DNA from 4 places in the Ottowia beijingensis genome. Region 2 is predicted to be linked to each of the others. Evidence: predicted binding sites of a transcription regulator. Region 2 holds the regulator's gene; each other region holds the start of a gene.
What was found. The regulator LexA, encoded in region 2, represses DNA repair genes until DNA is damaged. The targets are predictions, from matches to a motif close to ACTGTATNNNNATACAGT.

Region 1 (7,015 bases), on a different contig from region 2:
ATCACGCAGATCATGGCCATCATTGCCTACATCGACGCCAAGTTTCCCGAGGCCACCTTCATCCCCAAGGACCCGCTGGCGCGTGGCCGCTTCGTCGAGGTGCTGGCGTGGATGAACAACACGGTGCACCCCACCTTCACGCACATCTTCATGCCGCACAAGTTCACCGGCGACGAGGCGGCGCAGGCCGCCATCAAGACGCACGCCGTGGGCCAGTACCGCACGCTGATGGGCGAGCTGCAGGACTTGGTGAAGAAGGCGCACGCGGAAGGCCGCGACTGGCTGGGCGGCGTGCACTGCGGCCCGCTGGACACCTATGCGCTGACGCTGCTGCGCTGGGGCACCATCGCCGGCATCAACCCCGAGGACTTTCCCGAGCTGTGGGCGCATGTGCAGCGCACCGCCCAGGTGCCGGCGGTGGCGCGCGCCATGGAGCGTGAGAAGCTGCAGCTGAGCCTGTACAAGCCGGCCTGAGGCGGGCGGAGCGGCCGCTTCGATCATCCTGGCGTGCAGAGGCGCTGCATGGCGTCGGTGCGAGCGGACTGTAGGGGGGGTATGCGGCTCCAGCGCCCGCCAATAGGGCGCTATCGGCTTACTTATAGGGGAGTATGTGGTGACCGCGGGCTGTGGGAGCGGGCTTGCCCGCGATGCGGCGTCGCCTCGCGTTCAGTGCTTCATCGCGGGCAAGCCCGCTCCCACGAAAAAGCCATCGAGCCGTGGCCTGCCTGGCGGGGCGATGATGCCCGAATCCTGCGCCGACGCCCGCCCGCCGGGCGCCTCAAGCTATCGACAAGATAGCGCCATCAACTTGCCCGAAAACGCACCGTGAAGCACGCGCCCGGCGGCTGCTGGCCGGGGTGGGCGTCGTCCACGCTGACCTCTGCGCGGTGCTGCGCCGCGATCTCCTGCACGATGGGCAGCCCCAGGCCCGAGCCGTGCACGTTGGTGCCCAGCGCGCGGTAGAAGGGCTGGAACACGCTGGCGCGCTCGGCCTGGGGGATGCCGGGGCCGTTGTCCTCCACCTGCACAGCCAGCGCGCGGCTGAACGGCTCCACGCGCAGCCGCGCGGTGACGACGCCGGGCGATTCGGGCGTGGAAGGCGTGTAGTGGATGGCGTTTTCCACCAGGTTGCGGATCATCTCGCGCAGCAGCGTGGGGTTGCCCAGCAGCGTCAGCTCGGGCGCGCCGGGCGCCGGGCCGTCGTAGCCCAGGTCGATCTGCTTGTCCATGGCCTGCGGCACGGCCTCGCGCACCACGTCGATGGTGAGCTGCGCCAGGTCGCACGGCTGCTGCGCCATCACGGCGCCGCCGGCCTCGGCACGGGCCAGCGCCAGCAGCTGGTTGACGGTGTGCGTGGCGCGCACGCTGGCGTGGCCGATCTGCTGCAGCGACTGTTTCAGGTCGTCGGCGCTGGCGTCCTCGCGCTGCGCCAGGTCGGCCTGCATGCGCAGCCCGGCCAGCGGCGTCTTCAGCTGGTGCGCGGCGTCGGCCAGAAAGCGCTTCTGCGTGGCGATGGAGTCCTTCAGCCGCGTCAGCAAGTCGTTGACCGAGCCGACCAGCGGCCCCACCTCCTGGGGCACGGCGCTTTCGTCCAGCGGGCTTAGGTCGTCGGGCTTGCGCGCGCGGATGCGCGAGGCCAGCGCCGACAGCGGCCGGATGCCGCGCACCAGCGCCAGCCACACCAGCAGCACCGCCAGCGGCAGGATGGCGAACTGCGGCAGCATCACGCCCTTGATGATCTCGGCCGCCAGCACGCTGCGCTTCTCGCGCGTTTCGGCCACCTGCACCAGCGCCTGGGCGCCGCTGTCGCCGATGGGCACCCACAGGTAGGCCACGCGCACCGGCAGGCCGCGGAATTCGGCATCGCGCAGCTGTGGCTCTTCGGCCAGTTCGCCCGTGCTCGGCTCGTGGCCCGCGCGCGGCGGCGCGGGCAGTTCGCGCTCGCCCGACAGGTATTCGCCCTTGGCGCCCAGCACCTGGTAGTAGACGTTGTCGGAGTCGTCGGCGCGCAGCAGCTCGCTGGCCGGCTGCGGCAGCAGAAAGCGCACGCGCTGGCCGGGCGTGACCTGGATGAACTGCGCCAGCGCCTGCACGTTGTAGACCAGCGCGCGGTCGAACGGCTTGTTGGCCAGGTTCTGCGCCACCAGCCAGGTCAGCGCCAGGCTGACGGGCCACAGCAGCAGCAGCGGCGTGAGCATCCAGTCCAGGATCTCGCCGAACAGCGAGCGCTGGGCGCGTTGGAATATCTTCACTGCATTGCTGCTGTTTCGGTAGCTGCCAGCGCTTGCCCAGCAAGCGCGGGCGCCTGATTCAACCCGGAATCTTCTCGAGGCAGTAGCCCAGCCCGCGCACCGTGGCGATGCGGATCGGCCCCTTCTCGATCTTCTTGCGCAGGCGGTGGATGTAGACCTCGATGGCGTTGTTGCTCACCTCCTCGCCCCACTCGCACAGGCGCTCCACCAACTGCTCCTTGCTCACCAGGCGGCCGCTGCGCTGCAGCAGCACCTCCAGCAGGCCCAGCTCGCGCGCCGACAGGTCGACCATCTTGCCGTCGATGCTGGCCACGCGGCCGGTCTGGTCGTATTCGAGCGGGCCGTGCTTGATGGTGGCGCTGGCCGCGCCCATGCCGCGCCGCGTGAGGGCGCGCACGCGCGCTTCCAGCTCGGTCAGCGCGAACGGCTTGGCCATGTAGTCGTCGGCGCCGTAGTCCAGGCCCTTCACGCGCTCCTCGATGCTGTCGGCCGCGGTGAGGATCAGCACCGGCAGCGTCTGCCCGCGCGCGCGCAGGCGCTTGAGCACCTCCAGCCCGTGCAGCTTGGGCAGGCCCAGGTCGAGGATCAGCAGGTCGAACTCGGTGTTGGTGAGCAGGGCGGTGTCGGCCTCGGTGCCGGTGGCCACGTGGTCCACCGCGGCGCCGTGGGTGCGCAGGCTGCGCATCAGGCCATCGGCCAACACCTGGTCATCTTCGGCGATGAGGATGCGCATGAAAGTCTCCTGTGGCGGCGCCGCGCGCCGCATCGTTGTACTGGGCGTTGGCAGCAAATTCTAGAGCGCCGCCGCGGGGGCCGCGCTGGGGTTGTCCCCCGCATCGGCGGGGTGGGCATGCGGGTGCGCGGATGGTTGCGCGGGGCGAGCAGCGCAGGCCACGCCATTCGCTATCAACAAGATAGCTATCGGCGCTTGCTGTACAAGCTCTGAAGGCCGATTTCGCCTGAAACATCAGGCCGCATACGCCTCCAGCCCCAGCGCCACCACGGTGGCGACCTCGTCGCCCACGGCGGCGCGGAACTCGGCCTCGGCCTGCGCCACGGCGTCGCGGAAGGCGGCCAACCAGTCCAGCCCCGTCGGCGTGAACACGATGCGCCGCGCCCGGGCGTCGCGCGGGTCGGGCTCGCGCGCCACCAGGCCCCAGGCTTCGCATTGGTCCACCAGATCGCCCATGGACTGCTTGGCTATGCCGGCCCAGGCGGCCAGCTCGGTCAGCCGCGCGCCGCCCAGCGGCAGGTGGCGCGTGATGTGGATGTGCGCCGCGCCCACCTTGTCGCGCGCCGCCAGGTTGGCCAGCGCCAGCGGCGCCTGCTCGCTGGCCGCCATCAGCTGCAGCACGCGCTCGTCGAAGCGGCGCATGGCGTGGCCGAGCAGGCGGCCGAGGTGCGTCTCGCGCCAGCGGTCATCGTCGGGCTCATTCATGCGCTAGATAGTAAGGCAAACTGACCATAAATCGGCTTTACGGCAATCAATGGATTGATATACAGTCCTGTTCAAGCATCCAGTTGATTCGGGTGCATCCGCTTCAACCCATTGATCTCAAAGGAAAAATCATGGACATGGCCGTCGCCGACAAGACCGAAAAAGCCAAGGCCCTGCAGGCCGCGCTGGCGCAGATTGAAAAGCAGTTCGGCAAGGGCACCATCATGCGCCTGGGCGAAGGCGAGGTGGTCGCCGACATCCAGGTCGTTTCCACCGGCTCGCTGGGGCTCGACGTGGCCCTGGGCGTGGGCGGCCTGCCGCGCGGCCGGGTGATCGAGATTTACGGCCCGGAATCGAGCGGCAAGACCACGCTCACGCTGCAGGTCATCGCCGAGATGCAGAAGCTGGGCGGCACCTGCGCCTTCATCGACGCCGAGCACGCGCTGGACACCGCCTACGCGCAGAAGCTGGGCGTGAACCTGCAGGACATGCTGATCAGCCAGCCCGACACCGGCGAGCAGGCGCTGGAAATCGTCGATTCGCTGGTGCGCTCGGGTGCCATCGACCTGGTGGTGGTCGACTCGGTCGCCGCGCTCACGCCCAAGGCCGAGATCGAGGGCGACATGGGCGACAGCCTGCCCGGCCTGCAGGCGCGGCTGATGAGCCAGGCGCTGCGGAAATTGACCGCCACCATCAAGAAGACCAACTGCACGGTGGTGTTCATCAACCAGATCCGCATGAAGATCGGCGTGATGTTCGGCAGCCCCGAAACCACCACCGGCGGCAACGCGCTGAAGTTCTACGCCTCGGTGCGCCTGGACATTCGCCGCATCGGCACCATCAAGAAGGGCGACGAAGCCATCGGCAACGAAACGCGCGTGAAGGTGGTCAAGAACAAGGTCAGCCCGCCCTTCAAGCAGGCCGAGTTCGACATCCTGTTCGGCGAAGGCATCAGCCGCGAGGGCGAGATCATCGACATGGGCGTGACCGCCAAGGTGGTGGACAAGAGCGGCGCCTGGTATTCCTACCAGGGCGAAAAGATCGGCCAGGGCCGCGACAACGCCCGCGAGTTCCTGCGCGAGAACCCCGATCTGGCGCGCGAGATTGAAAATCGTGTTCGTGAGTCGCTAGGCATCGCCGGGCGACCCGCAGCGGTGGAAGCCGCTGCGGAAGAGGCGTGAGCCTCTTGAACACGATTTCAGTGCAGGCTCATATTGGCGCAGCCTATGTGAAGGCCGCGTCAGCGGCCGTGCCGAAATTAAAACAAGGTGCGCGAGTCGCTCGGCATCGCCGGGCGACCGGCGGCGGCGGAAGCCGCCGTCGATGAGGCGTGAGCCGAATTCGCACCGCAGTTTCAGCGCAGGCTCACGTGCGCGCAGCGCACGTGAAGCCGCGAAGCGGCGTGCCGGAGCTAAAACCGGCGTCCGTGAGTCGCTCGGCATCGCCGGCAGGAGGCTGACGCTCTCTTATTGGGAGCTGCTTGCGCCTTCTGCAAGCGGACTTCATAGTGATTTCATTATGAAATCAAGTGTGAATCGGCGCGAACAGCCATCAAATTGATAGCATCCAGCAGCCCATGACCCCACGCCCCGCGCAGACCCTCTCCCTCAAGGGCCGCGCCCTGCGCTACCTCGCGGCGCGCGAGCATTCGCGCGCCGAACTGGCCACCAAGCTGTCGCGCCACGTGGGGCCCGAGGACGACCCGGACGCTGTGGCGCGCGTGCTCGACGAACTGGCCGCCAAGGGTTTCATCGACGAGGCGCGCGTGGCCGAGTCCGTGCTGCACCGCCGCGCCGGGCGCCTGGGCGGCGCGCGCGTGCTGCAGGAGCTGCGTGCCAAGGGCCTGCCCGACGAGGTGGTGGCCGACGCCGCCGCGCAGTTGCGCAGCACCGAACTGGCACGCGCGCAGGCCGTCTGGCGCAGAAAGTTCGGCCAGCCGCCCGCCGACGCGGCCGAGCGGGCGCGCCAGCTGCGCTTTCTGGCCGCGCGCGGCTTCAGCGGCGACGTGGCGCGCCGCGCGCTGGGCGGCGCTGCGGACGACGACGATTTCTGACGCCGCGCGCACCCGCCACCACCCCTTCAAGTGCGGGCTTGACAGCCGCGCGGGTTGCCGCCGCAATCACCCCGCCAGCGTCATGGTGATGGAGGCCCTTGGGCCGCACCCACATGGGCTGCAGGGAGAACAAAACAATGAGAATCGTCTACGCCTTGAGCGACAAGGGCGCGCGCGAGTGTGCCGCCGCGCACAGCACCTTGCCGGTCGAATTGCATGGCTTGCTGCGCATGGTGGATGGCCGGCGCACGCGCGAGGATCTGCTGGCCGCCACCGGCAAGAGCGCGCTGACCGCGGGCGGCCTGCGCTGGCTCAGCGCCTCGGGTTACATCCAGCCTTCCGAGATGGCCGACCTGGACACGCGGCCGGCACCAGCCACAGCGCCTTTTGCGCCCTCCGCGCCAGCGCACAGTGCGCCATCGCCCCTGTCGCGCCGCCCCGACGACGTGTGCCACGCCATGTCGAACTTCATGATCCGCTCGATCCGCCGGCACCTGGGCCGTTATGCCTACGAGCAGCAGATCGCCACCGCCACCACGCTGGGCGAGTTGCTGCCGTACCTGCACCCGCTGATCGACGCCATCGTGGCGCGTGCCGGCACCGAGGCCGGTGCCGAGTTCGCCGACTCGGCGGCCTTTCTGCTGCAGCCGCCGCGCCGGGCGCAGCGGCGCTGATCCTGCGCCGCCGGCGCCGATTCAGCGCGCGCCGGTCACAGCCCCAGCATCAGCCGCAGGTTCTGCACCGCCGCGCCGCTGGCGCCCTTGCCCAGGTTGTCCAGGCGCGCCACGCACACCGCCTGCTTCGCCTCGTCGTTGCCGAACACCCGGATTTCGAGCTGGTTGGTGTTCTTCAGCGCCACGGCATCCAGCTTACCGGATTCGGGCGCCGCTTCCACGCTGACGGCCTCGGCGCCCGCGTAATGGGCGCGGTAGGTGTCGAGCAGCTGCGCGGCGGTCGGCTGGCCGGGCAGGGTGTCAAGGTGCAGCGGCAACTCGACCAGCATGCCCTGGTCGAAATTGCCCACCGCCGGCACGAAGATCGGGCGGCGCGTGACGCGACCGTACTTCATGATCTCCGGGATGTGCTTGTGCTTCAGGCCCAGCGCGTACAGCTCGTAGGCCGGCGCGCCGCCGGCTTCATAGGCCTCGATCATCTGCCGGCCACCGCCGGAGTAACCACTGACCGACGGCAAGGCGACCGGGTAATCCGGCGGCAGCATGCCGGCGTCCACCAGCGGCCGCAGCAGGGCGATGGCGCCGGTGGCGTAGCAGC
Region 2 (7,015 bases):
GTCGGCCAGGGCGGCGGCGGGCTTCAGGCGGGCCTTCTGGGCGCTGGCGGCGTCGGCGCCGATGCGGCCTTTCTCGACCAGCTTGTCCCACTGCGTGCTCACGGCGTCGCGCGCCTTGGTCACGGCATCGGGCTGGGTGTCGAACAGCAGCACGGTGCTGCCGGCCTGTGCGGCAATCTGGGCAATGCCCCGGCCCATGGCGCCGGTGCCGACGATGCCGATCGTCTGAAAGCGAGGTGTGGTGGTGCTCATGCGCCGCATTATGGGGGAGCAGGGCGCCCGGCCAGGACGCGCACGGGACCGGCCGGCGGGCGCGGTGGCTGGCGCTTTTGAAGCCGCGTCAGCAGAAAGGGGGGACCTTGGAAATATTCTTCACCATGAAAAATGGCTTTGGCGCTTGCTTATCAGGCGCAAGAAGCTCTCATATTCGAACTGAAGCATGGCGCCAAATGGCTATCGCCTGGATTGCGTGAAGGCGCGCGCTTTCATGCGGATTTGCTTTCAGGAATGCTTGATCGCCAGCAAGTCCCGGATGTCGCGTGGATCGCATCCGCCGTGTGGGCGCGGGCTGGCCCGCGATCAGGCGTGGGTGGCGACGAGATGCCGCATCGCGGGCAAGCCAGCCAGAAGGCCGCGGAGCAGGCCATGCCAGCGAACGCCGCGGACGGACATGCGCCGGCCGCTGGCGCTGTCCCCCTTCCCGAAGAGAGAAGGGGGAAGCGGCGTTCGCCGCTCAGGGGGATGCCCTCATCTCCTCACCTGCAACGCCCCCGGGTTGACGATGTTCGTCGGCGTGCCGCGCAGGAAGTTGATGACGTTGTCGAACGCGGCGCCGAAGAGCATCTCGTAGTTATCCTGCTCCACATAGCCGATGTGCGGCGTGCAGATGCAGTTCTCCAGCCGCAGCAGGGCCTGGCCCTGCAGGATGGGCTCGGCCTCGAACACGTCCACCGCGCCCATGCCGGGGCGGCCGCGGTTGAGCGCGCTGACCAGCGCGTCGGGCTCGATCAGCTCGGCGCGCGAAGTGTTGACCAGCAGCGCGGTGGGCTTCATGCGGCTCAGGTCCTCCAGCCGCACGATGCCGCGCGTGGTGTCCGACAGGCGCAGGTGCAGCGACAGCACGTCGGCATAGGCGAAGAAGTCGGCCTGGCTGTGCGCCGTGGCGTGGCCGTCGGTGCGCGCGCGGGCCATCGAATCGGCCGAGCCCCACACCAGCACCTGCATGCCGAAGGCGCGGCCGTAGCTGGCGACGATCTGGCCGATGCGGCCATAACCCCAGATGCCCAGCACGCGCCCGCGCAGCACCTGCCCGAGCCCGAAGTTGGGCGGCATCGACGCCGCCTTCAGCCCCGACTGCTGCCACGCCCCGTGCTTGAGGTTGCCGATGTACTGCGGCAGGCGGCGCGTGGCCGCCATGATGAGCGCCCAGGTCAACTCAGCCGGCGCCACCGGCGAGGTGACGCCTTCGGCCACGACAATGCCGCGTTCGGTGCAGGCGGCGACGTCGACGTGCGCGCCGACGCGGCCGGTCTGCGAGATCATCTTCAGCCTGGGCAGCTTCTCGATCAGCTGGCGCGTGAGCTGCGTGCGCTCGCGGATCAGCACGATCACCTCGGCATCGCGCAGGCGCACCGACAGCTGGCCCAGGCCCTTGACGGTGTTGGTGTACACCTTGGCCGGGTACTGTTCCAGCTTGGACGCGCAGGCCAGCTTGCGCACGGCGTCCTGATAGTCGTCGAGGATCACGATGTTCATGCCCGCATTGTGCCTTTGGCCGCGGCGGCGGCCGGGCGCATGGGCGCACGGGTACACGCGCGCATGGGCGTACGCGTACACGGTCGCGGGCGGTGTGCGGGGCCAGCGGCCGTGTGGCGGCTGGCGTGGGCTGGCCATGCCGCCCGCGCCGGGCGCCGGCGGCGGTGCGCGGCAGGCTCAGGCGCGGCGGGGCAGGGCGGCCTGCGCCTCGGCGGCGGCCAGACGCTCCAGCTCGGCGCAGACGTCGATCAGCCGGCCCGAGATGCGCAGGCGCCCGCTGTCGCCCGCCGGCTGCCGCGCATCCACGAGGTGGGTGACGCGCACCGCCGGCGTGCCGGTGGCGGGGGCGCCGGCTGTTTCGGCTGCAGGCACCAGCGCCAACGTGCGCTGGCCGGCGGCCTGCTCGGCGGCGCGCCGTTGTGCCACGCGGCGGCGCGCCATGGCGCTCCAGGCGCTGTCGGGCGGCGTGCTGCCTTGCGTGGCAGCACCGCGGTGGCGGCGATAGCTGGGCACGGCCCAGTCGGCCAGGTGGATGACGTTGGTTCCCATGTAAAACCTTTCAGGGAAAGCGAGGTTGGACACAGGCAGGATTGACGGATGGGGCACGCTGGCACCCATCTGATGGCGCTGCCGCAGGGTGTGGACGATGGAAGCGGCCAAAGCGCCGCTGCCTCGTCTGCACGCCCGCCACCTGCGGCGGCACCGGGCAAAGGCGCTACATCAGCATGCTGTTGCGGATCAGGCCTACGGCCAGGCCCTCGATCTCGAACGGCTCGCCGGGCTGCACGACGATGGTGGGGTAGTCGGGGTTCTCGGCGTCCAGTTCGATCTGGTTCTTGTGGCGGTGAAAGCGCTTGACGGTGACGTCGTCGCCCAAGCGGGCCACCACGATCTGGCCGTTGCGCGCATCGCGCGTGGCCTGCACGGCCAGCAGGTCGCCGTCCATGATGCCGGCATCGCGCATCGACATGCCGCGCACGCGCAGCAGATAGTCGGGCCGCTGGGGGAACAGGCCGGGCTCGATGTGGTAGGTCTGGTCGACGTGCTCTTGCGCCAGGATGGGCGAGCCGGCGGCCACGCGGCCCACCAGCGGCAGCGCCAGCTGCGCCATGCCGGGCAGCGGCAGGCTGAAGCTGTCGCCGCGCACGCCGGTGCGGCCGGCGCCCTTCAGGCGGATGCCGCGCGAGGTGCCGCTGACCAGCTCGATCACGCCCTTGCGCGCCAGGGCCTGCAGGTGCTCCTCGGCCGCGTTGGCGGATTTGAAGCCGAGCTGCGCCGCGATCTCGGCCCGCGTGGGCGGTGCGCCGGTGCGGGCGATGGCGTGCTGCACCAGTTGCAGGATCTGCTGCTGGCGGGCGGTGAGCTTGGGTGTGTCGGACATGGGCGACCTCTTGCGCGGCAGGATGGAATGACTGTGTTGATATCCAGTAACTGTATTTTTAACCAGTTTGGCGCGCAATGCAAGCCCCATCGTCGCCAGGCACCGGCGCATGAAAAAGGGCCTTCGAGAACGAAGGCCCTGGGCGGGGGGAAGGCAGCGCGGGCTCAGCTGGCCAGTGCCGCCAGTGCGCGCGCCGTGATGTCCTCGACCGTGCCGGTGCCGCTGATGGCGCGGTACTTGGGTGCGTTGGCCGGGTCGGCCTTGGCCCAGTTGCCGTAGTAGTCGACCAGCGGGCGGGTCTGCTGGCTGTACACGTCCAGGCGCTTGCGCACCGTGTCTTCCTTGTCGTCGTCGCGCTGCACCAGCGGCTCGCCGGTCACGTCGTCCTTGCCTTCGACCTTGGGCGGGTTGAACTTGACGTGGTAGGTGCGGCCGCTGGCCGGGTGGCTGCGGCGGCCGCTCATGCGCTCGATGATGGCGTCGAAGGGCACGTCGATCTCGAGCACGTAGTCGAGCTTGACGCCGGCGTCCTTCATCGCCTCGGCCTGCGGGATGGTGCGCGGAAAGCCGTCGAACAGGAAGCCGTTGGCGCAATCGGGTTGGGCAATGCGCTCCTTCACCAGGTTGATGATGAGGTCGTCGCTCACCAGGCCGCCGGATTCCATCACGCTCTTGGCCTGCAGGCCCAGCGGCGTGCCGGCCTTGACGGCGGCGCGCAGCATGTCGCCGGTGGAGATTTGCGGGATGCCGTATTTCTGGCAGATGAAGGCCGCTTGCGTGCCCTTGCCGGCGCCGGGGGCGCCCAGAAGAATGAGTCTCATCTTGCTCCTCGTTTATGCGTGGTGGCGGCATCGGCAGCAGGGCCGGTGCGCGGTCGCTGGCGAGAATAGCACGCAGCCGCTTGAGACTGGCTTACAGCGCACGGCGCGGGTTGGTTGCTTTTGTTTTGATAGTGGGTTGCGCAGGCTGTAGCTTGAATTCAAGAGAAAAGACATTGAAATCAAGGTTTGACAGGCGCCAGCAGCTATTGAAATTGAAGTGACTGCCGGCCGCGGGCGCATCAACCGTGCGTGGCGTCGAACAGCGCGCGCACCCGTGCCAGGTCCTCGGGCGTGTCCACGCCGGCGCCGGGCGCGTGGGGCGTGAAGTGCACGGCAATGCGGTGGCCATGCCACAGGGCGCGCAGTTGCTCCAGCGCCTCGCACTGCTCCAGCGGCGCGGGCGGCATCGACGGGAAGGCGCGCAGGAAGGCGGCGCGGTAGCTGTAAAGGCCGATGTGGCGCAGCGGCGCGGGTGCCGTCGGCAACTGCGTGATGCCCTGCGCGAAGCCGTCGCGCCACCAGGGCAGCGGCGCGCGGCTGAAGGTGAGGGCCAGGCCCCGCGCGTCGGTGATCACCTTCACCACGTTGGGGTTGGTGAAGTCTTCTACGGTTTCGATAGCGTGCGCCGCAGTGCCCATCTGCGCCAGCGGCTGTTTCTTCAACAAACCCGCAACGGCGTCGATGAGTGCCGGGTCGATCAGCGGCTCGTCGCCCTGCACGTTCACCACCACGTCGTCGCCATGCAGGCCCAGCAGGGCGCAGGCCTCGGCCAGGCGGTCGCTGCCACTGGGGTGGTCGGCGCGGGTCGGCACGGCGCGCACGCCGTGGGCGGCGCAGGCGCTCAGGATCTCGGGTGCGTCGGCGGCCACCACCACCTGCGCCGCGCCGGAGCATTCGGCCCGCTCGGCCACGCGCACGATCATCGGCTTGCCGCCGATGTCGGCCAGCGGCTTATTGGGCAGACGGGTGGAGGCGAGGCGGGCGGGGATGAGGACGGTGAAGGGCATGGCGAGCGCAGAGAAATGGCCGCGCTCCAGCGCGGAACGCGGCCATTGTCTTGCATCGCTGGTGGGCCCGCGGGCCGGGCCAGGCGATGAAGGGGTTTACTGCACGCTGATCTGCTTGGCTGCCAGCGTGGCGTCGAACAGCAGCACATTCGGCCAGTTGGGCCAGTTCGCGCCCAATGCGCCGGTGTTGGGGTTGCCGCTACGCGCGAAGGCGGCCAGGGTGGACATCATGGCGTCCGACAGGGCCAGTCGGCCGGCCTTGTTGGCGTCGCTGACGATCACGTTCGAATACAGCGACGGGCCGAAATTGCCGAACAGGAAGGCCAGGTCGAACGCGTGGGCCGCGCCGTAGACGTCATTCCAGGGCGCGGGCTCCTGCTTCCAGTCGAAGCGGTAGCTCCACAGCTGGTTGGGCGTCTGCGTGGCCAGCGCGTCCATGAAGTTGTCGCGCAGGGCGACGAAGAACTTGGCGTCCAGGTCGGCAATGGCCACGTCATAGGCCGCGCCGTCGGCATAGGCGGGGTTCACGATGTCGTGGAAGGTGGCGGCCTTGGCCTTGCCCGCGTCGAACAGGATGGGGAACAGCTGCGCATCCGGCAGCTTGATGCCCACCGGGTGGCCGACCAGCGGCAGGAAGGACGACAGCAGCTTGCCTTCGTGGTTCGTCATGCCCGACATGACGGGCACCTTGACGTAATCGCCGGCCAGGATGGCGGCAATCGGGTCGGTGGGCACCACGGTGCCTTCAGGGATGGGGCCGGACGCCGTGGTGTTGGGCAGGCCGCCCACGGTCTTCAGGCCCACCTTCAGGATGGTGCTGGCGGGCTTGCCACGCAGGTAGGCGGCGATCTCGGCGTTGGAATGCGACTGCACCCAGGCGGTGGCGCCGGCCACGTCGGCGGCGGTGCCGTCGTCGATCAGCAGCTTCATCAGCAGCATGTTCGACAGCGCTTCGTAGGTGGCCACGGGGTTCAGCGCCGGGATGGTGCCGTTGTTGCCCTGCAGGTTGTTGGCCGGCTGCGGAAAGCCCGGGCTGGTGGCCACCGAGATGCCGCCCGACAGGGGCGCCAGCCGGTGGAACAGGCCGGCCGCGCGGTTGCCCGGCGTGGTCAGCACGGCCAGCACGTTGATGGCGCCGGCCGACTGGCCCGACAGCGTGACGTTGGCCTTGTTGCCGCCGAAGTGTTCGATGTTGCCCTGCACGAACTTCAGCGCGGCGATGATGTCGAGCACGGCGAAGTTGCCGGACTGGTCTTCGGGCGTCAGCGTCGGGTCGACGGCGGTGTCGCGCAGCGCCGGGTGGCGGAAGAAGCCCAGTTGCCCCAGCCGGTAGTTGGCCGACACCACCACGGCGTTGGCCTTCTTCGCCAGCGCCGCGCCGTCGTACAGCGGGTCGCCACTGTAGCCGGTGATGTTGCTGCCGCCGTAGATGAACACGATGACCGGCAGGTTCTTCTCGTTGGTGGCCGGGCGCCAGATGTTGAGCGACAGGCAGTCCTCGCTGCCGGGCGTGTGGCCGCTGAGAATGTTGTCGCCCACGCTGGCGTCGAAGGTGTTGGCGTTGCCCGGGCTGTACATGCGCGGGTTCTGGATGCACGAGGCACCGAACTGCGTGGCCTGCAGCGTGTCCTTCCAGGCCGTGGGCGCCACGGGCGCCTTCCAGCGCAGCGCGCCGGCGGGCGCCTGGGCGAACGGGATGCCCTTCCAGTAGTACGTGCCCGACTTCGCGCCGTCGTCCACACCCTGGACCTTGCCGTAGGCGGTGTCGCGGGTTTCGGGGGCATCGCTGCTGCCCCCGCAGGCGCTGAGAACAAGGGTGGTGGCCATGGCGCCTGCGGTCAGCCAGCGGGTGGCGTTGATCGGCTTCATCGCGCGGTGCTCCTGTGTGGGTTGTCTCCGGGCGCGATGCTAATGGCCGGGAGGCAGTGCTACAAGCACCGCGGGGCGCGTGTTTACCCCAGCACCGGGGTGCGCGGCGGCATGGCCTCGATCTCCTCGGCCGGCACGGCGCGCGCTTCGCCCTCCAGCATGATCGGGATGCCGTCGCGGAT
Region 3 (7,015 bases), 360 kb from region 2:
ACCGTCTGCTCGGGCTTGAACACGCCGTACAGGCCCATGACGGTCTTCACGTAGCCCTGCGTTTCCTTGTATTTCGGGATCTTGTTGCCGGCGCGCTGCACGGCGCCTTCGCCCGCGTTGTAGGCGGCCACGGCCAGTTCCAGCTCGCCCTTGAAGAGCTTGATCAGGTAGGCGAGGTAGCGCGCGCCGGCGTTGATGTTGATCTGCGGGTCGGTCAGTTTTTCTTCCACACTGCGTGCCGGCAGCGGGTTGCCCTTGCGGTCCTTGCGGCCATCCCTGTCGGCCACCACGCCGTACTGCTGCGCCGTGGGCGGCATCAGCTGCATCAGGCCGACGGCGCCCTTGGGCGACACCGCCTCGGGGTCGAAGCCCGACTCGGCGGCGATCACCGCCTTGAGCAACTCGTAATCGACCTGGTGCGTCTTGGCCGCCGCGCGCATGTGCTTCTGCACGTTCTTGTAGCTCTTCGACGAGTCGATGTTGGCAAAGCGCCTGGGCACCTCGAACTTCGGCTCGCCCTTCTTCGCCTTCAGGCCCACACGGGGCTGCTTCGGCTCGGGCGCCAGCGCGGCGGCAGCGGCGCCGCCCTGCGTCAGGTTGAGCTTGCCGGCATCGCTGCCCTTGTAGAACAGCTGGTAGCGCTCGTCGACCTGCGAAGCCGCGAAGTGCGTGATGCCCTTGTCGTCCACATAGGTCCACAGATCGGCATGGGCACCCAGGTGCAGCGCCGAGAGCGCCACGCCCAGTGCCGACAGGCGCACGCGACGCGCGAACCTGCTGAGGCCGGAGGCTGAATGGTGGTGTGTCATCTAGATGTCGATTTCCACGGCGTCGCCGTGCAGTTCCATGAGCTCGCGCCGCGACGCGGCTTCGCCCTTGCCCATGAGCTTGGTCATCTCGGCCGCCGTCTGCACGAAATCAAATGGGCCCAGTTGCACCGGCAACAAGCGGCGGGTGTCGGGATTGAGCGTGGTTTCCCACAATTGTTCCGCGTTCATCTCGCCCAGGCCCTTGAAACGGCCAATCGTCCATTTTCCCTCAGATACGCCATCTTTGCGCAACTTGTCGAGAATGGCTGCCAACTCACCGTCATCCAGCGCGTACATCTTGGCCGCCGGTTTCTTGCCGCGGGCCGGCGCGTCGACCCGGAACAACGGCGGGCGCGCCACGTACACATGGCCGGTCTCGATCAGCTTGGGGAAGTGGCGGAAGAACAGGGTGAGCAGCAGCACCTGGATGTGCGAGCCGTCCACGTCGGCATCGGACAGGATGCAGATCTTGCCGTAGCGCAGGCCGGAGAGGTCGGGCTCGTCCTGGGGGCCATGCGGATCGACGCCGATGGCGACCGAGATGTCGTGGATCTCGGTGTTGGCGAACAGGCGGTCGCGGTCCACCTCCCAGGTGTTCAGCACCTTGCCGCGCAGCGGCAGCACGGCCTGGGTTTCCTTGTCGCGGCCCATCTTGGCCGAACCGCCGGCCGAATCGCCCTCGACTAGGAACACCTCGTTCACGCTCAGGTCGCGGCTTTCGCAGTCGGTGAGCTTGCCTGGCAGCACGGCCACGCCGCTGCCCTTGCGCTTTTCCACCTTCTGGCCGGCTCGCTGGCGGGTCTGCGCGGCCTTGATGGCCAGCTCGGCCAGCCGCTTGCCGTAATCCACGTGCTGGTTCAGCCACAGCTCCAGCGCCGGGCGCACGAAGCTGGACACCAGGCGCACGGCATCGCGCGAGTTCAGCCGCTCCTTGATCTGTCCCTGGAACTGCGGATCGAGCACCTTGGCCGACAGCACGTAGCTGGCCCGGGCGAACACGTCCTCGGGCATCAGCTTCACGCCCTTGGGCAACAGCGCGTGCAGTTCGATGAAGCTCTTGACGGCCTGGAACAGCCCGTCGCGCAGGCCGCTGTCGTGCGTGCCGCCGGCCGTGGTGGGGATCAGGTTGACGTAGCTCTCGCGCACCGGCGTGCCGTCTTCGGTGAAGGCCACGGCCCACTCGGCGCCCTCGCCATCGGCAAAGCTGTCGGAGTGCTTGTCGGCATAGCCCTCGCCCTCGAACACCGGGATCACGGCGTCGGCGGGCAGCGTCTGCTCCAGGTAGTCGCGCAGGCCGCCCTTGTACTGCCAGGTTTGCGTTTCCCGGGTCTTCTCGTTCACCAGCGTCACGCTCACGCCGGGCATCAGCACCGCCTTGCTGCGCAGCAGATGCACCAGATCGCCCACCGGCAGCGCGCTGGATTCGAAATACTTCATGTCGGGCCAGGCCCGCACGGTGGTGCCCTGCTTGCGGTCGCCCGCTTCCTGTTTGCGCAGTGCCAGCGGCTCGATCACATCACCCGCCGCGAACACGATGCGGGCCACCTGGCCCTCGCGGTGGCAACTCACCTCCAGCCGCTTCGACAGCGCGTTGGTCACGCTCACGCCCACGCCGTGCAGGCCGCCCGAGAAGCTGTAGGCATGGCCGGAGCCTTTGTCGAACTTGCCGCCGGCGTGCAGGCGCGTGTAGACCAACTCGATCACCGGTGCCTTTTCCTCGGGGTGCAGGCCGAACGGGATGCCGCGGCCATCGTCCTCCACGCTGACCGACTGGTCGGTGTGCACCGTCACCCTGATCTTCTTGCCGAAGCCGGCCAGCGCCTCGTCGGCGGCGTTGTCGATCACCTCCTGGATGATGTGCAGCGGGTTGTCGGTGCGGGTGTACATGCCGGGCCGCTGCTTGACGGGCTCCAGGCCCTTCAGGACCTTGATGGAACCCTCGGAATAGCCGGCGGCGAACGATGCGGGTGACGTGGACATAACCGCGCATTTTAACCTGCCGGGCCGGAAATTACTGGATGCAAACACAGATTGGTGCGGCAGGGGTATGCATGCAGCCGCACCAGATTCATAGCGAAATAGGCCTCCAGCGCTTACCCATCAAGCGCGAGAAGCTATGAAATTTGAAGTTGCTGTATGCTCCGCCCATGACTGAAGCCACCCCCCACGCCAGCGTGCAGCCTTCGCCCTGGATCACGCGCTTCTCGCCGCTGGTGCAGCCTGGCGCCAGCGTGCTCGACGTGGCCTGCGGGCGTGGCCGCCACATGCACTGGTTCGCCCAGCGTGGGCACACGGTGACGGGGGTGGACCGCGATGCCGAGGCGCTGGGCGCTGCACGGGCCTGGGGTGAAACGGTCGAAGCCGACATCGAGAACGGGCCCTGGCCTTTCGCCGACCGGCACTTCGGCGCCGTGGTCGTCACCAACTACCTGTGGCGCCCCTTGCTGCTGACCGTGCTCGGTGCCGTGGCCCCCGGCGGCGTGCTGCTGTACGAAACCTTCGCCCAGGGCAACGACACCGTGGGCAAACCCTCGCGGCCCGACTTTCTGCTGCGCCCGGGCGAGTTGCTGGCGCTGTGCAGCGGCGCCAACTGGCACGTGGTGGCCTACGAGGACGGCTTTTTGCCCCAGCCCGAGCGCTTCGTGCAGCGCATCGCGGCAGTGCGGCCTGGCATGCCTACCGGCAGCGCGCCGACGCGTTATCCGTTGTGACCGGCGAATCGCGGCCTCAGCGCGGTCGCCAAGCTGGCGCGCCCACTAAAATGATCGTTTACCGTCAAAGCACACGGACCTCATGACACCTCTCACCGGCAGCATCGTCGCCCTCGTCACCCCCATGCTCGAGGACGGCAGCGTCGACTACCCCACGCTGCGCAAGCTGATCGACTGGCACATCGCCGAAGGCACCGACTGCATCGGCGTGGTCGGCACCACGGGCGAATCGCCCACGGTGAACGTCGAGGAGCACCAGGAAATCATCCGCGTCGCCGTTGAGCAGGCCGCCGGGCGCGTGCCCATCATGGCCGGCTGCGGCGCCAACTCCACGGCCGAGGCGATCGAGCTGGCGAAGTTCGCCAAGAAGGTGGGCGCCGACAGCCAGCTGCAGGTGGTGCCCTACTACAACAAGCCCACGCAAGAGGGCCAGTACCAGCACTTCAAGGCGATTGCCGAAGCCGTGGGCGACCTGCCGATGGTGCTGTACAACGTGCCCGGCCGCAGCGTGGCCGATATGCTGCATGACACGGTGCTGCGCTTGGCGCAGGTGCCGGGCATCGTCGGCATCAAGGAGGCCACGGGCAACATCGAGCGCGCGCAATGGCTGATCCGCGACGTGCCCAAGGGTTTCGCCGTGTATTCGGGCGACGACCCCACCGCCGTGGCGCTGATGCTGTGCGGTGGCCAGGGCAACATCAGCGTCACGGCCAACGTGGCGCCGCGCCTGATGCATGAGCTGTGCGTGGCCGCCATCGCCGGCGACGTGAAGAAGGCCATGGAGATCCAGTTCAAGCTGATGCCCGTGCACAAGCAGTTGTTCGTCGAGGCCAACCCGATCCCCGTGAAGTGGGCCGCCGCGCGCATGGGCCTGTGTGGCGGCACGCTGCGGTTGCCCATGACGCCCCTGTCGAAGGCCAACGAGCCCGTGGTCGAGCAAGCCCTGAAGAGCGCTGGTTTACTCTGATATTCATAGCTGCTCGCGCAGCAAGGACGGGCGCTGGAGCCCTATTTTCCTTATAAGGAACGGATAACGTGAAGTCTGCCGAACGCCGAATCTCCTTCGCCCTGCTGGGCACCGCCGCTGCCGTGGCGCTGAGCGCCTGCTCGGTGCTGGAGCCCGACAAGATCGACTACAAGAGCTCCGGCCGCGGCGTCTCGCTCGAGGTGCCGCCCGACCTGAGCCAGCTGCCCGGCCAGTCGCGCTATGCCGTCAGCAGCGGCACCGTCACCGCCACCGGCTACCAGGCGGGCCAGGCCGCCACACAGGCCGCCGGCACGCCCACGGCCGCCAACCAGATCGCCGACGTGCAGTTCATGCGCCAGGACGGCGAGCGCTGGCTGCGCGTGGACCGCACGCCCGACAAGCTGTGGGGATCGGTGCGCGACTTCTGGCTGGAAAGCGGCTTCCTGATGGCGGTGGACCAGGCCAACATGGGCCTGATGGAAACCGACTGGGCCGAGAACCGCGCCAAGATCCCGCAGGACTTCATCCGCAACACCATCGGCAAGGTGTTCGATTCGCTGTATTCCACCGGCGAGCGCGACAAGTTCCGCACCCGGCTGGAGCGCAACGCGGCCGGCGGCACCGACATCTTCGTCACCCACCGCGGCATGGAAGAGGTGTATTCGTCGGCACGCCGCGACAGCACCGTCTGGCAGCCGCGCGCGCGCGACCCTGAGCTGGAAGCCGAATTCCTGCGCCGCCTGATGGTCAAGCTGGGCGTGTCGCAGGAGCAGGCCAAGGCCGCACTGGCCGCCGCGGCACAAGGCCAAGCCGCACCCCAGGCGGCGCGCGTGGTGGCCGCCGGCGGCACCTCGGCCGTGCAGCTGAACGAGGAGTTCGACCGCGCCTGGCGCCGCGTCGGCCTGGCACTCGATCGCACCGGCTTCACCGTCGAGGATCGCGACCGCAGCAAGGGCATCTATTTCGTGCGCTACGTCGACCCGACGGTCGAGAAGAAGGAGCCCGGCTTCTTCGGCAAGATGTTCGGCCGCGGCAGCCAGCAGTTGCCGACCAGCCAGTACCAGATCGCCGTGCGCTCCGAGGGCCAGAACAGCCAGGTCACCGTGCTCGACCGCAACGGCGCGCCGGCGCCCACGGCCGATGCGCAGCGCATCGTCAAGGTGCTGGCCGACGAGCTGAGATAAGGCGCCGCCGCCGATGCTGCGTTTTCGCAGCCTGGCCAGCGGCAGCTCGGGCAACGCCACGCTCATCGAAGCCCATGACGGCCTGCACCCCACGCGGGTGCTCATCGACTGCGGCTTAGGCCTGCGGCAGTTGCAGGCCGCGCTGGCCGCCGACGGCCTGAGCCCGACCGACCTGGATGGCGTGTTCATCACGCACGAGCATGGCGATCACATCGGTTGCGTGGCGATGCTGGCCGCGCGTTACCGCGTACCGATCTGGACCAGCGCCGGCACCGCGCAATCGCTGAAGCTGCCGCACGACGCCGATGCGCCGGTGCATCATGTGGGCGACGGTCAGGTGTTCGCCATCCGCGGCCTCGAATTCCGCCCCTTCACCGTGCCGCACGATGCCCGCGAGCCCCTTCAGCTGTGCTGCACCGATGGCAACCGTGCCTGGGGCCTGATGACCGACGTGGGGCACGTCACGGCCCATGCGCTGTCGAACCTGGCCGGTGTGCACGCGCTGGTGCTGGAGAGCAACCACGACCCGGACCTGCTGGCGCGGTCGGCCTACCCCGACTTTCTCAAGCGCCGCGTGGCCGGTCAGCACGGACACCTGAGCAACGCGCAGGCCGCCGCGGCGCTGGCAGTGCTGCGCCACGATCGGCTGAACACCGTGGTCGCCGCGCACCTGAGCGAGCGCAACAACCGGCCCGAACTGGTGGCCCGCGCGTTTGCCGCCGCGCTCGGCTGTGGCGAGCAGGACGTGTTGCTGACGCAGCGCCATGGCCGCGGCTGGCTCGCGGTCTGAGCGCCCAACGGCATTGATGCAGACCAACAAAAAAGCCACCTGTAGCAGGTGGCTTTGCAAAACCGCCCGGCGCAGGGCGCCGGAGCGTGTTGGCTGTCGATTACTTGGCTGCGCTGGCAGCAGCTTCGGCAGCGGTGGCAGCCGCGTTGGCGGCGCCCGTGGCAGCGTTGGTGGCGCCGGCAGCAGCAGCCGTGGCAGCGGTGGCGGCGGCGTCGGCAGCCTGGGCCGCAGCGGCGTTGGCGGCAGCGCCCGCAGCGTCGGCAGCAGCGCCCACGGCAGCGCCGGTGGCGGAAGCGGCAGCGCCCGCAGCCGAAGCAGCTTCGCTCATGGCAGCGCCAGCAGCGGAAGCAGCGGCATCCTTAGCGGCGTCGGCAGCGGAAGCGGCGGCAGCAGCAGCGTCAGCGGCGGCTTCTGCAGGCGCAGCGGTCGGTGCCGGTGCGGGCGCCGGCTCTTCCTTCTTGCCGCAGGCAGCCAGGGAAGCGGCGGCGATCAGGGCAGCCAGAACAAGCGATTTATTCATCTCAATGGTCCTTGTAGAAAATGATCTGTTCATC
Region 4 (7,015 bases), 140 kb from region 2:
TTGAATCAAATGGGCCGCTGACGCTTGTCTGTAAAGCGCAGTCAGCTATTGAATCGATAGCTTTCGACCCCTCCTTCGCCGGCGCCCACAGCAGCGCGCAGCGCCGCAGTGCGGCCAGCGCCTGGGCCAGCGGCGGCAGCGCGTGGTGCCCCTTGGGCGCGGCGCGGCGACAGGCGGTGATGAAGCTGCACAGGTCGCCCCAGCTGTGCAGATCGCGCGCGATCGCCACCAGCGTGCCCTGGCCGTCGAAGCGGAATTCGCTGCCGAAAAGCAGTTGCAGCGGCGCACTCACGCCGGCGGCGCGGCGCGCGGCGCGCACGGCGCTCAGTTCGTCGTCGAACGCATCGCCGGGCTCGGGTGCGCGGGCGCAGACCTTGTGCGCGCTCCAGGCGCGCACCACGCCGGCCACCGAGCACTCGTCGGTGATGGCCAGCGCCGTGTAGCCCAGCGCCCAGGCGCGGCGCACCAGCTCTTCGGGGCTTGAGGCGCCGCGCTGGAAGCTGAAGTGGGTGAGGCAGTGCAGTTCGGCGTAGGGCGGCGGCTCGGTTGCTTCTTTTTCTGTAGCTTGTTGCGCAGTCTGGATGCCGACCAGCGGCTGATTTTTCTTCAAGAACCGGGCGCGATGGCGCCGCGCCCAGTCGGCGCGTTCGGCCAGTTCCTTGTGGCTCGGCTCAGGCATACAGGCCGTGCAGGAACCAGCGCGGTCCGGCGGCGCTCGGCGCCGCCGACGTGGCGCGTTCGCGGTAGACCCACAGCAGTTCGGCCGCCGGGTTCTGGGCGATGTAGTAGTCGCGCGCGGCGACAGGGGCGCCGGGTGCGGCAGGGTCGGGCCACCAGCCGGTTTCGACGCGGCGCGGGCCGGCCAGCAGGCGCAGCGGGCCGTGGTGGCAGGGCTGGCCGCCTTCGGCCACCTCCAGCGGCAGCGGTTCGCGCAGCAGCCAGGTGGGGGCGAGCGCGTCGGGGAGAAGGCTGTGCCACGAGGTTGCGGCTCCCTCACCCCGACCCTCTCCCGCCCGGCGGGAGAGGGAGTAAGCAGCCCCGGGCGATGCCACCGCTTGCTCCCTCGCCCCTTTGGGGAGAGGGCTAGGGTGAGGGGCCAGCGGCGCGGCCATGGTCAACGGTGGCGACCCCCACCCCAGCCTTCCCCCAGCGAGGGAAGGAGGAAAGTTTGCTTCATTTTCAATAGCGAACTGCGCTTTATCAGCAACGATCAGAGGCTGATTTGGTTCAAAAAACGGCTGCGCATCTTTAGTTGCTTTCCCCTCACCCCAGCCCTCTGCCGCCGGCGGGAGAGGGGGCAGTGGGCGCCCGTGCGGCAGCGGATGAGTTTGCGCCCTCGCCCCTTTGGGGAGAGGGCTGGGGTGAGGGGCTGGCGGCGGTGGCATGGCTGACGGGGGCTGCCCCCATCCCAGCCTTCCCCCAGCGGGGGAAGGAGCCATGTCCTTGGGCCGCTTTCCGGATCGCTTCTGCGCCGTGGGACTGGCCGCCGGCGACGGCCGGCCAGGCTCGGCCGCCTGCCAGCCCTGCATGCACTCCGGCCGATGATCGGCCTGCAGCACGGGCGCTTGCACGCTGCCGACGCCCAGCCGCGCGCTGACGCGTTCGATGAAGACGTGCAGCGGATCGCCGCTGCGCTGGTCTTCGGGCAGAAAGCTCACCGTGGGCGCGACCCAGGGCGCGGTGTCCAGGCTGCGCAGGCGCAGGCCGTTCGCCGGCGCCAGCAGGCTGACGTGCGCCAGCCGCTCGGCCAGCAGGCGGCGCAGGTGCACCATGGCCTGCCCCGGCTCGGCCGTGCCGATGACGAGCGATTGCGTGGGCGGCAGCGCGCGGCCGTCCAGGCGCTTCAGGTCGAGCGTCCATTCCAGCTCGAACGCCAGCACGCCCAACTGGCGCGCGCGCAGCCACAGCTGTAGCAAAGTGAGCAGGCGGTTGGCCGACCACATCAGCGCCGGGGCGTCGTCCGCGCGCTGGGGCAACTCGAGCCGCTGGTCGAAGCGCTCGGGCAGCGTGAGCCAGGGGTAGCTTTCAGGCGCCAGGCCCCAGGCGATGTCGAGCGCGCGGCGCAACTCGGCGCCGAAGCGCCGCACCATCGGCGCGCGCGGCAAGGCGTGCACATCGCCCCAGGTGCGGCAGCCCAGCCGCGCGAACAGGGGCAGGTGCGGCTGCGCGGCCGTGAGCGTGGCCAGCGGCAACGCGGCGGGCCGGTCGGCAGGCAGCGCCTGCCTGCCCGAGCGCAGGCGCAACAGGGCGATTGCTACCAATCCAGTAGCTTCCTGCGCTTGCTGCACAACGGCTGGCGCCGGATTTGATTCATTAATGCGGCGCATCAGCGCCTTCAGGCCGCCCCACAGCCGCAGGCTGGCCGAGACTTCGAGCAGCAGCGCCTCGTCCACCCAGGCCACGTGCGGCGTGAACTGCAAGGCCCACCAGCCGAGCGCCTCGCGCGTGGGCGCCGCGCCGACGGGCGGCGCCGCAGCCGCGGGCAGGCCATCGCCCGCCACGCTGCCCTCAGGCGGCCACTGCAAGGCGATCCAGTGCATGGCTCTCTTCTTTCTTCGTGTCCAGCGACCGCACCTTCCCGCCGCCCGGCCCGGCCGCGCCCGCTGGCGCGCTGGCGGCCAGCAGCGCGCGCAGCCGTGGCGCCTGCGCCGGCAGCTGCAAGGGCGCATCGAGCGGCGGCCCGCGGCGCTTGAGGATGTCGACGCACAGCGCTGGTGCCAGCGCCTGCCGCGCCGCGTCGGGGTGCCCCGCGCCGTGCACGGGCGCCGCCGCCGGCACGCCCACCCGCAGGCGCAGCCGCGCGCAGGAGCCGGCCGCCCCGGCGGCCTGCGGCCGCAGCACGAACAGCAGGCTGTCGGCACGCAGCGCGGCCGCCGCGTGCAGGCGGCGCAGATCGCCGGCGCGCGCGCGCGGCAGCCAGGCCCGCACGGCGGCCACGTCGGCGCAGCGCAGCGCCTGCTCGCTGGCCCACAGTGGCGCCACCGGCGTTTCGCCGCGCACCCACAGCACGGATGAGGCGGGGAGCCCCGCCGCCGCGAACGCGGGCAGAAACGGCTCGTGCGGCGGATTGACCAGCACCACCGCCCCGCCGCTGGCCTGCTGGCGCGCCACCACGGCCGGCAGCAGCAACGACCACACGGGCGCATCGCGCGCCGGCTGCAGCAATTCGATCAGCGCGCCCAGCGGCCAGCCGCCGCCGGGCAGTTCGGCATCCAGCGCGGCGTGGCCGCTGGCCACCGTGCCCACGGCCGCGCCCGCCAGCTCATCGGCACGCCAGACGCTGGCGCCAAGGGCGGATGGCAGGGACGACAGACAGGACGAGGCAGACATTTCAACCGCATGAAAACAACGCAAATAACTGTTGTTTTATACAGTCTTTTGGCCCATCTGTCACCCGCCGCGAGCGAGCCAAAAAACAGGAGCAGCCGGCGCTTATCGGTCGCCGCTTGCGCGCCGGGTCACCGTCAAGGCCACCAGCCGAGAGACCACGCCGGCGATGTACATCACGCCCGCCAGCTCCTCCAGCATGACCAGCGCGCGGCCCATGGGCTTGACCGGCGCGATGTCGCTCAAGCCCACGCCGGCCAGCGTGGTGAAGCTGAGAAACAGCAACTCGAACCAGGTGCGCGGTTCGCCCGGTCGCACCGCCGCCGGGAAGGTGCCCGGCACCAGCAGTTGGCAGGCCATGTACAGGTGCGCGAAGGCCCAGGCCAGCACGGTGAAGGTGGCGCCAGCGGCCATCAGCTCGTCGGTGGTGGCGGTGTCGTCCTGCAGAAGGTAGGCGATCAGCGCGCCGGCCGCGTACAGGTAGAACAGCGCCTCCAGCACCGAGATAAGCAGCAGCAGGTGCGTGCCCGGCGACACCCACTGCCACATCCACAGCACCAGCACGCTGGCCGCCAGCCCCATGGCCCAGCTGTTGGCGGCCGGGCTCTGGCGCACCACGCGCAGCGCCATGCCCAGCACCAGCAGCCCGAACAGGCTGAGCACCACCTGCCCCACGCGCCCGGTGCGGCCGTCGTCCAGCAGCGCATACATCACCACCCCCACCAGTTGCACCGCCAGCAGGGCCGACGAGGGGTAGTGGCGCAGGCGCCGCAGCAGGCGAAGGGGCTGGATCATGGCGCGATTGTCGCCAAGGTCTGCTTGCCGGCTTGCGCCACAATCGGCAGCAATGAACCGACCGATCCGCCACCAGTACGAAGATTTCATGCGCCACGTGCACGAGCACGGCGTGGCCAAGGCCGACCGCACCGGCACGGGCACCAAAAGCGTGTTCGGCTACCAGATGCGCTTCGACCTGAGCGAGGGCTTTCCGCTGGTCACCACCAAGAAGGTGCACCTGAAAAGCATCATCTACGAGCTGCTGTGGTTCCTGCGCGGCGACGGCAACGCACGCTGGCTGCAGGAGCGCGGCGTGACCATCTGGGACGAATGGGCCAAGCCCGATGGCGACCTCGGCCCCGTGTACGGCGTGCAGTGGCGATCGTGGCCCAGGGCCGATGGCACGCACATCGACCAGATCGCGCAGGTGGTGAACACGCTCAAGACCAACCCCGATTCGCGCCGCATCATCGTGAGCAGCTGGAACGTGGCCGAACTCGACCAGATGGCGCTGATGCCCTGCCACGCGTTCTTCCAGTTCTACGTGGCAGATGGCAGGCTGAGCTGCCAGCTCTACCAGCGCAGCGCCGATATCTTTCTGGGCGTGCCCTTCAACATCGCCAGCTACGCGCTTCTGACGCACATGCTGGCGCAGCAGTGCGACTTGGCCGTGGGCGATTTCATCTGGACGGGCGGCGACTGCCACATCTACGCCAACCATGAAGAGCAGGTGAAAGAGCAGCTCAGCCGCGCGCCCTTCCCCTACCCCACGCTCACGATCCGCCGTCGCCCGCCGTCGATCTTCGATTACGAATTCGACGATTTCGAGGTGCAGGGCTACCAGCACCACGCGGCCATCAAGGCGCCGGTGGCCGTCTGAGATTTTTCAAGACAAATCGGCCTCCAGCGCTGATTCAGCAAGCGCAACCAGCTATCAATAACGAAGTAACCGAATGACCGATCTGTTATCGCTTTACCGCACCATGGTGCGCATCCGCGCCTTCGAGGACGCGGCCGAAATCGCCAGCCAGGGCGGCGTCGCCGCCTGGGGCAAGCAGGCCTCGGCCACGCCCGCGCTGGTGCGCGGCCCGCTGCACCTGTCCACCGGGCAGGAGGCCGTGGCCGCCGGCGTGTGCGCGCACCTGAAACCCGCCGACCTGCTGACCAGCACGCACCGCGGCCACGGCCACACGCTGGCCAAGGGCGCCGACCCGACGAAGATGATGTGCGAACTGTTCGGCCGCGCCACCGGCTACAACGGCGGCAAGGGCGGCTCGATGCACATTGCCGACTTCTCCGTCGGCATGCTGGGCGCCAACGGCGTGGTGGCGGCCGGCCTGCCGATTGCCGTGGGCGCGGCGCAGGGCCTGAAGATCCGCGGGCAGGACGCCATCGCCGTGTGCTTCTTCGGCGACGGCGCCATCAACCGCGGGCCCTTCATGGAGGCGCTGAACTGGGCCGTGGTCTACCACCTGCCCGTGCTCTTCGTGTGCGAGGACAACCGCATCAGCGCCACCACCGCCAGCGCGCCCATGACCGCCGGCCCCGGCGCCAGCGCACGCGCGGCGTCGATGGGCATTGCCGCCGTGCAGGTCGACGGCACCGACGTGCAGGCCGTGAGCCAGGCCGCGGGCGAGCTGATCCGCGAGATCCGCACCGGCAGCGGCCCGCGCCTGCTGCACGCGCTGACGGACCGGCACAAAGGCCACGTCTCGGTCGACCCCGGCACCTACCGCGACCCGAAGGACGTGCAGGCCGCCCTGGCGCGCGACGGCATCGCCCGCACGCGCGCGCAACTCGTCGCGCAGGGCCACACAGCGCAGGTCGAGCAGATCGAGCGCGAGGCGCAAACCGAGATCGACGCCGCCGTGGCCACTGCCACGGCCGCCCCGCTGCCCGACAAGGCGCAGGCGTACACCGACATCCAGACCACCGGCGAAGGAGTGTGGGCATGAATATCTCCAGGCTCCCCCCTGAGTCGCCTTCGGCGCCTTCCCCCCTGAGGGGGGACGCACCCGACGACCGGGGAAACCCCGGCCGTGGGTGCCCGCGCATGGCCTGCTCCGCGGCCGTTGGGCTCGTCGGATTTTGTGCAACCTGGACCGTATGAACCCCATGAAACTTGAGATGACTTACGCCCAGGCCGCCGCGCTCGCGCTGTCGCAGGCCATGGAAGCCGACCCGCACGTCATCGCCCTGGGCGAAGACCTGGGAAGAGGCGGCGTGTTCGGCCAGTACCGCGATGAAGCCGGTGCGCCGCTGGTGCAGCGCTTCGGTGCCGATCGCATCATCGACACGCCGATTTCAGAAAGCACCATCGTCGGCGCCGCCGTGGGCATGGCGCTGGCCGGCTGCAAGCCAGTGGTGGAACTGCGCGTGGTCGACTTCGCGCTGTGCGCCATCGACGAAGTCGTCAACCAGGCTGCCAAGAACCGCTACATGTTCGGCGGCCAGGGCCGCGTGCCCATGGTGATGCGCATGCCCATCGGCATCTGGTCATCGTCCGCCGCGCAGCACAGCCAGTCGCTGGAGGCGTGGTTCGCGCACATTCCGGGGCTGGTCGTCGTCACGCCTTCCACACCCGCCGACAACCACGGCCTGCTGCTGGCCGCGCTGGCCTCGGGCGACCCGGTCGTCTACATGGAGCACAAGGAACTGTGGGCCACGCCCGGCCCCGTGACGCCCGGCGAAGTCGTGCCGCTGGGCAAGGCGCGCGTGGCGCGCGAAGGCAGCGACGTGACTATCGTCAGCTGGTCGCGGCAGATGCAGTCCTGCCTGGACGCCGCCGAGCAGCTGGCCACGCAAGGCGTGCAGGCCGAGGTGATCGACCTGCGCACCATCTGGCCGTGGGACAAGGCCGCCGTGCTGGCCAGCGTGGCCAAGACGGGCCGCCTGCTGGTGGCGCACGAGG

Region 1: the regulator LexA is predicted to act here: its motif matches at 3,739-3,756, upstream of recA (recombinase RecA).
Region 3: the regulator LexA is predicted to act here: its motif matches at 2,823-2,840, upstream of ACFSCU_RS11940 (DNA topoisomerase IV subunit B).
Region 4: the regulator LexA is predicted to act here: its motif matches at 3,358-3,375, upstream of imuA (translesion DNA synthesis-associated protein ImuA).

Annotation. Positions count from the first base shown of each region.
Region 1 is NZ_JBHUEP010000001.1:332,299-339,313, forward strand. Features, by position in the region: gene ACFSCU_RS01575 (glutathione S-transferase family protein) at 1-474, shown strand, start outside; gene ACFSCU_RS01580 (sensor histidine kinase) at 804-2,252, opposite strand; gene ACFSCU_RS01585 (response regulator) at 2,311-2,985, opposite strand; gene ACFSCU_RS01590 (MarR family winged helix-turn-helix transcriptional regulator) at 3,220-3,690, opposite strand; gene recA (recombinase RecA) at 3,822-4,871, shown strand; gene recX (recombination regulator RecX) at 5,267-5,743, shown strand; gene ACFSCU_RS01605 (hypothetical protein) at 5,881-6,417, shown strand; gene argC (N-acetyl-gamma-glutamyl-phosphate reductase) at 6,453-7,015, opposite strand, start outside.
Region 2 is NZ_JBHUEP010000007.1:168,525-175,539, forward strand. Features, by position in the region: gene ACFSCU_RS10210 (3-hydroxyacyl-CoA dehydrogenase) at 1-252, opposite strand, end outside; gene ACFSCU_RS10215 (D-2-hydroxyacid dehydrogenase family protein) at 748-1,755, opposite strand; gene ACFSCU_RS10220 (hypothetical protein) at 1,933-2,304, opposite strand; gene lexA (transcriptional repressor LexA) at 2,471-3,136, opposite strand; gene adk (adenylate kinase) at 3,301-3,957, opposite strand; gene kdsB (3-deoxy-manno-octulosonate cytidylyltransferase) at 4,197-4,964, opposite strand; gene ACFSCU_RS10240 (carboxylesterase/lipase family protein) at 5,061-6,833, opposite strand; gene ACFSCU_RS10245 (Trm112 family protein) at 6,917-7,015, opposite strand, start outside.
Region 3 is NZ_JBHUEP010000007.1:532,132-539,146, reverse strand. Features, by position in the region: gene ACFSCU_RS11945 (lytic transglycosylase domain-containing protein) at 1-809, opposite strand, end outside; gene ACFSCU_RS11940 (DNA topoisomerase IV subunit B) at 810-2,789, opposite strand; gene ACFSCU_RS11935 (class I SAM-dependent methyltransferase) at 2,957-3,520, shown strand; gene dapA (4-hydroxy-tetrahydrodipicolinate synthase) at 3,603-4,487, shown strand; gene bamC (outer membrane protein assembly factor BamC) at 4,556-5,671, shown strand; gene ACFSCU_RS11920 (MBL fold metallo-hydrolase) at 5,685-6,461, shown strand; gene ACFSCU_RS11915 (hypothetical protein) at 6,562-6,981, opposite strand.
Region 4 is NZ_JBHUEP010000007.1:305,183-312,197, reverse strand. Features, by position in the region: gene ACFSCU_RS10910 (helix-hairpin-helix domain-containing protein) at 1-229, opposite strand, end outside; partial or broken gene ACFSCU_RS18945 (PHP domain-containing protein) at 233-583, opposite strand; gene ACFSCU_RS10905 (DNA polymerase Y subunit UmuC family protein) at 672-2,540, opposite strand; gene imuA (translesion DNA synthesis-associated protein ImuA) at 2,509-3,330, opposite strand; gene ACFSCU_RS10895 (ion channel) at 3,433-4,122, opposite strand; gene ACFSCU_RS10890 (thymidylate synthase) at 4,175-4,984, shown strand; gene ACFSCU_RS10885 (thiamine pyrophosphate-dependent dehydrogenase E1 component subunit alpha) at 5,058-6,059, shown strand; gene ACFSCU_RS10880 (alpha-ketoacid dehydrogenase subunit beta) at 6,220-7,015, shown strand, end outside.